Prochlorococcus marinus str. AS9601: one gene and its partner. The protein of the gene in region 2 interacts with the protein of the main gene of each other region in a pairwise test. Links are inferred from orthologs where the notes say so. Each region holds a gene or a part of one and is shown on either strand. Other genes may lie near its edges.

What was found.
Region 1: the proteins of accC (region 2) and ribD interact in binary tests that used the Escherichia coli proteins (3 or more experiments, as listed by UniProt). The link is inferred for Prochlorococcus marinus str. AS9601 from one-to-one orthologs.

Annotation. Positions count from the first base shown.
Region 1 is NC_008816.1:1,248,347-1,251,656, reverse strand. What follows is about bases 226-3,202. They hold ribD (bifunctional diaminohydroxyphosphoribosylaminopyrimidine deaminase/5-amino-6-(5-phosphoribosylamino)uracil reductase RibD), read left to right. Parts: upstream 226-1,155; coding sequence 1,156-2,250; downstream 2,251-3,202. Other genes in these bases: ftsH (ATP-dependent zinc metalloprotease FtsH), read left to right, coding at 2,365-3,202; A9601_RS16040 (DUF3122 domain-containing protein), read left to right, coding at 640-1,140; A9601_RS16045 (hypothetical protein), read left to right, coding at 414-665; A9601_RS16050 (bifunctional cobalt-precorrin-7 (C(5))-methyltransferase/cobalt-precorrin-6B (C(15))-methyltransferase), read right to left, coding at 226-330. In the rest of the region: more of A9601_RS16050, read right to left, coding at 1-225; more of ftsH, read left to right, coding at 3,203-3,310. UniProt on the Escherichia coli protein: Converts 2,5-diamino-6-(ribosylamino)-4(3h)-pyrimidinone 5'-phosphate into 5-amino-6-(ribosylamino)-2,4(1h,3h)-pyrimidinedione 5'-phosphate.
Region 2 is NC_008816.1:76,151-79,411, forward strand. The notes cover bases 155-3,082. They hold accC (acetyl-CoA carboxylase biotin carboxylase subunit), read left to right. Parts: upstream 155-907; coding sequence 908-2,257; downstream 2,258-3,082. Other genes in these bases: A9601_RS09450 (hypothetical protein), read right to left, coding at 155-562; A9601_RS09465 (YggT family protein), read right to left, coding at 2,275-2,580; psbX (photosystem II reaction center X protein), read left to right, coding at 2,670-2,855; A9601_RS09475 (Ycf66 family protein), read left to right, coding at 2,934-3,082. Also shown: more of A9601_RS09450, read right to left, coding at 1-154; more of A9601_RS09475, read left to right, coding at 3,083-3,261. UniProt on the Escherichia coli protein: This protein is a component of the acetyl coenzyme A carboxylase complex; first, biotin carboxylase catalyzes the carboxylation of the carrier protein and then the transcarboxylase transfers the carboxyl group to form malonyl-CoA.

The DNA of each region.
Region 1 (3,310 bases), 1.2 Mb from region 2 along the record:
TGCAGGGTAGAAACTTAATTCATCTTTTGAAAAATTTTCTAGTAGTATTCTCCCAATTCCAAACCAGAGAGGATCTCCTCTTGAAATTAAAATAACATCAGTTTTTTGTGATCTAAGCCAGTTAACAAGTTCCTGATTACTGTTGCTCGAAAAAAATAATTTATTTTTTTCTAAACCATTTTCGCTCCATGATTTTATTTTTTCAAAATATGAATTTGGAACTGCAATATTTTCTGTTTCTAAAAATAGATTTTGTAATTTGAAAGATAGATCCTCAAATTTATAAGAATTAATTCCTACTACATGAATTTTTCTTTTTTTTTCAGTCATGAATATTTAATTAAAAGAAACTTATTTATTTGAATGTTTTATTAAATTATCTTATGATTATTCGAACTTCCATAATAAATCAATTGTCTGAAAGAAGAAAGAGATTACATGATTTATTATTAACTCTAATAAACAAAGATAGTGAATTAGAGTTAATTGAAGAAGATTCTAGCGATTTAACATCTAGCTATTCCGAAAAAGACACTTTGAATTTATCTCGAGTTATAGAAAAAAATCGTAAAATAATCAAAAGATATCAAGCTATTGTAAGAACAGCTGTTACTCTTGATGCCCTAATGGATTCTGAAAATGAAGAAAATTACAAAATCAAATAAAAATATTTTTTTAAAAAAAATATTACCTTTACTTTTACTACTATCCTTTATTTTTAACCCATTAAAAGTATCCGCAGAAGTTACAGAAACAGAAATAAATGGGGAATTTATGAATGCCAGCAGTGAGTTTTTAAGAGATTTGGACTTTGAAACTTGGCAATTAGTTGCCTATAAATCACCTCTTTTTGAAGATAAATTGATCTTGAGAGTAATAGGATATCCAGGAAACCTTAGGATTGATCATCCCACTGACTTGAGGGTTGAATCAGGGAGAAAACAGTGGCTTTTAGATGATAAAACATTACTTAATGTTGAATTGGCAAATGATCGAAGACAAGCTGCAGCAGAATTCGATCTTGATGAATTGATTAAAAATTTAGATAAAAATAGACCATTAAGATTATCTTTGTCGGGAGTTTTTTCTGAGTTACCTGTTCCTCCTTTTGTTGTTAAAGAATGGAGATCATTAAACTGAATTTGACTTTTGGAGATGACTGAAAAAAATGTAAGCCATATAAAATGGATGAAAAGAGCAATCTTTTTGGCTTCTTTAGGAAAAAATACAACGAGTCCTAACCCTAGGGTGGGAGCAGTGATAATTGATAAGAATGGAAAGCTTATTGCAGAAGGATTTCATTACAAGGCTGGCATGCCCCATGCTGAAGCGATGGCTTTTAATAATTTAAAAAAAGATCCCAAAGGTGGATCAATTTATGTAAATCTTGAACCTTGCTGTCACCAAGGTAGAACACCGCCATGTGTAGATAAAGTGATATCCTCGGGGATAAAAAAGGCTTATATATCTATTGAAGACCCTGATGCAAGAGTCGCTGGTAAAGGTATTAAACTGTTAGAAGAAGCTGGAATACAAGTTCATTTAGGATTATGTAAAAAGGAATCCTTAGATTTAAATAACGCTTTCATTCATAGGAATATTACTAACAAGGCATTTGGAGTTTTTAAATGGGCAATGAGTATTGATGGGAGAATAGCTTTAAAAAATGGAAAAAGTAAATGGATTACTAATGAAGAATCAAGAGCATTAGTACACTCTTTTAGATCAGAATTTGATGCAATAATCATTGGCGGAAACACATTAAGAAGAGATAATCCCCTTTTGACTACAAGAGGTTTAAAAAATCCTGAGCCTTTGCGAGTTGTGTTTACAAAAAGTTTAGACCTGCCAACAAAATCTAATCTTTGGGATTGTAATAAAGCAAAAACATTAGTTATTTATGATTCTTCAACTGCAAATGAAAGCTACCTTAATAGGATTCCAAAATCTGTTGAAATTGAAAAGGTATCATCAGATAATCCAGAGTTAATTTCAAAAATACTTGCTAAAAGGGGATGTAATAAAGTTTTGTGGGAATGTGGTCCTCGATTGGCTACTGCCGCAATTAAATCTAATTGTATTCAAGAAATTATAACTTTTATTGCTCCAAAAATTTTAGGAGGAGAAAATAGTATGAATCCCCTTGGGGATTTTGAGTTTGGAGAAATGCATGAAATTATTAAATTAAGCGAATCTCAGCATAGTTTGATTGGTGATGATATATGCGTTAAGGGTTCATTGAAAAATTAATTTTTAAGAAATTTTATATGGGTTAAAGTACCGTACGGTTCTCACCCAAAAAAAACAATACAGATACGAAACCCCTTCGTTTAGTTTATAATAAGTTCAAATTTGACCACAATTATGCCAATAAGACAAGACGATAATCAACCTAATAGAAGATTTGGAATTGTAAATATCATTTTGATAGGGGTTGGAGCATTACTCCTATTTAGTAGCCTCTTCCCTAGTCAAAATATGCAAATTCCTAGGGTTCCTTATTCTTTATTTATTGATCAGGTTAATGATGGGGAAGTTAAGCGTGCTTACATCACACAAGAACAAATTAGATATGAATTAAATGGAGCTGAAGAAGGAGCTCCTTCAGTATTGGCTACTACTCCAATATTTGATATGGACCTTCCACAAAGATTAGAGAGTAAAGGGGTTGAATTCGCTGCTGCGCCTCCTAAAAAACCTAATTTCTTCTCAACAATTTTAAGTTGGGTTGTTCCTCCTTTGATTTTTATCCTTGTCTTACAATTCTTTGCTAGAAGAAGTATGGGTGGTGGTGGAGCTCAAGGAGCTCTAAGTTTTACTAAAAGTAAAGCTAAAGTTTATGTGCCAGATGATGAATCAAAAGTAACATTTGCAGATGTAGCTGGAGTTGATGAAGCTAAGGATGAATTAACAGAAATAGTTGATTTTTTAAAAAAACCTGAAAGATATACTGATATTGGAGCGCGAATACCTAAGGGTGTACTCCTTGTAGGACCTCCAGGAACAGGAAAAACTCTTCTCTCAAAGGCTGTAGCTGGTGAGGCAGAAGTCCCTTTCTTCATTATTTCAGGTTCTGAATTTGTTGAGCTTTTTGTAGGTGCAGGTGCGGCAAGAGTTAGGGATTTGTTTGAACAAGCAAAGAAAAAAGCTCCTTGCATTATTTTTATTGATGAATTAGATGCTATAGGTAAAAGTCGTTCTGGGTCTATGGGAGTAGTTGGCGGAAATGACGAAAGAGAACAAACTCTAAATCAGTTGCTAACTGAAATGGATGGTTTCGCTTCAGCTGATAAGCCTGTTATAGTTCTTG
Region 2 (3,261 bases):
TATGATGTTTTTCTTTATTTCTTAATGATATTTTGCTATTAAGTTTGATATCTGCCATCAAATCGCCAATTATCTTACATTTATATTTATATCTTTTAGGTATTGACTCTTTTACTTTTACATTCATAGCAGCGATTGCGTTGGTCCATTTAGGCCATCGTGAAACCCATTCAGCATATGTAATATTTAAATAACCTAATCTTTTAGCTAATAAAATGCTCCAAAATTGATCCCCACCAAGGAAAATAACCACCCCTTTTTTGGGCCAATATGCAAAAGAATGTGGATTTATTAATAATTTCCAAAAACTTTTGGATTTTGTAATTAATTCGAATTTATTCCATGAATTTGCAACTAAAAATTCTTTACCGGTGGCATTTGGGCAAGGAACAAGGACTAATCTAAGAGTGATATCTTGTTTATCGTAATCACGTAATGATCTATTTACTTTTTTAAGCTCATCTATTACAGGATTTACCCATGTGGTTAATTCACCAGGACCATTGGAAATTATAACTACTGCAACTGATTTTTTTTTCATTGCAGTCAAGCCAGAATACATTAAATGCGGACGGCGAGACTTGAACTCGCAAGGCCGAAGCCACACGCTCCTTAGACGTGCGCGTCTACCAATTCCGCCACGTCCGCAAAGGGTTTTAAGCAACCGGGGGATACCTAAACCTTAAAAATATCATACATTATTGGCTGAAATAAGGATCTAGTTCGAAAAGAGAATTTTTGAAGATCATGATTATTTTTCTATTGCATAAAACAAATATTTATACATATATAACGTTTTAGGTTGTATTGTAAAAAATGTCCTCTGATTACTAAAAAAATTTGTTGAATACTTTGGCAAATAATTTTTTATTTTAAGTCATTTCATTTCTTCAATTTTATTTTCATAATGGTTGAAAAAGTTTTAATTGCTAATCGTGGAGAAATAGCTTTACGAATTGTCAGAAGTTGTAGAGAACTAGGGATTGCAACAGTTGCAGTTTTTAGCACTGTTGATAAAAAAGCATTGCATGTTCAGCTTGCTGATGAGGCGGTTTGCGTCGGAGATTCATTAAGTAATAAGAGTTATTTAAATATTCCAAATATACTTGCTGCTGCTACATCAAGAGGAGTTGATGCTATTCATCCTGGTTATGGATTTCTTGCGGAAAATGATAAATTTGCTGAGATGTGTAACGATCATGGCATAGTTTTTATTGGCCCATCTCCTAAAGCTATTAGATCTATGGGAGATAAATCTACAGCTAAAGAAACTATGGAAGCAGTTGGAGTTCCAACAGTACCTGGCAGTAAAGGCTTGTTATCAAATGTTGATGAGGCTTATAAATTGGCAGATGATATTGGCTATCCGGTAATTATTAAAGCGACTGCTGGAGGAGGCGGAAGAGGTATGAGGTTGGTTGAAAACTCCAATAATCTAGAAAAAATGTTTAAAGCAGCTCAAGGCGAAGCAGAAGCAGCTTTTGGTAATGATGGTTTATATATGGAGAAATTTATAAAGAAGCCAAGACATGTAGAAATTCAAATTTTGGCTGACAGGTCGGGTAATGTTGTTCACTTAGGAGAGCGAGATTGTTCAGTTCAAAGAAGACATCAGAAGTTACTAGAAGAGTCTCCCAGTCCTGCAATTAACCCTGCGCTAAGAAAAAAAATGGGGAACGCAGCTATTGCTGCTGCAAAAAGTATCGGCTACGAAGGAGCGGGGACAGTTGAATTTTTAGTTGATGATGATGATAATTTTTATTTTATGGAAATGAATACTAGGATTCAAGTTGAACATCCTGTTACTGAAATGGTTACAGGAGTAGATTTAATAGCTGAGCAAATTAAAATCGCAAGCGGAGCAAACTTGGAATTTAGTCAGGATGATATCCATTTAAACGGTCATGCCATTGAATGTAGAATCAATGCTGAAGATCCTTCTCACAATTTCCGACCATCACCTGGAAAAATAACTGGGTGGCTTCCTCCTGGTGGCCCTGGTGTAAGGGTGGATAGTCATGTTTATACAGGCTATGAAATACCTCCTTTCTATGACTCATTAATTGGTAAATTAATAGTCTGGGGAAAAGATCGTAATACTGCAATTAAACGTATGAATAGGGCTTTAAATGAATGTGCGGTCACTGGTATTCCTACAACAATTAACTTTCATCTAACTTTACTAAATAAATCTAAATTTAAGCAGGGTAAGATACATACTAAATATGTAGAAGAAGAATTATTGCCAAATTACTGAGAAATAATTAATTATTTCTATGAAATATGTGTATGTAATGCAAGTTTTACAAGCCCTTGCTGACCGACTAAAATTTCTCTTAAAAAGCTTATAACTCCGATCCAAATTACGGGTCCAACATCAACACCTCCAATAGGAGGAATTAGTTTTCTTGTTAAATTAAGAATAGAGCTTGATGGTATTGAAATTAATAACCATAAACCTTTATTTAAATCAATTTTTGGATACCAAGTAAGTATTAATCTTATTAGAAAAACTATAGTTAGATATGAAAGAGAAATTCCTAAACTAATATCTAAGATTTTAAGAGAGTTTACAAGCAAGAAATCACAATTATTTAACTCATCTTAATAAATAACCCATTGAAACGTATTTAATTCGTATTATAAATTGAGAATTTAATATTTAAAAAGTGTTTCAAATCTCAAATTTATTAATAGCCGCAGATTTTTCTGCTGAAGTTGCTAATAATTCAGCAGTTGGTATGATAGGTAGTTTTATTGCGGCTGCCTTACTTATCGTTGTTCCAGCTACTGCATTTTTGATTTTTGTTAGCCAGAAAGATTCCCTCGATCGTACTTCTACTGGAAGACGCTAGTTTTTGTAGAAGTTTTAAGTACACTATATATATGGGATACAAGTAATCCTTTAAAAAATAAATTTTTGGAGAAAGAATGTGGTCAATGCTAGTCTCAATTGGGCCAGTATTGTTGGTATAGTTCTCGCTGTATGTGGGGGAGGCCTTTATTTCTTGAGGTCCTTTAAGCCTGCCTTGGCAAGGGATTATGATGTTTTTTTCGCAGCAATTGGACTTTTGTGTGGAGGAATATTATTTTTTCAAGGCTGGAGGTTAGATCCTATCCTTCAGTTTGGTCAGTTTTTACTTGCAGGAACTACAGTTTTTTTCGCATATGAAAGTGTGCGATTGAGGGGAGTTGCTACTGATCAAGCTAGAAGATCATCTTATTTTGATGATGATCCTATTTCTGATGGTCCCAGAAATT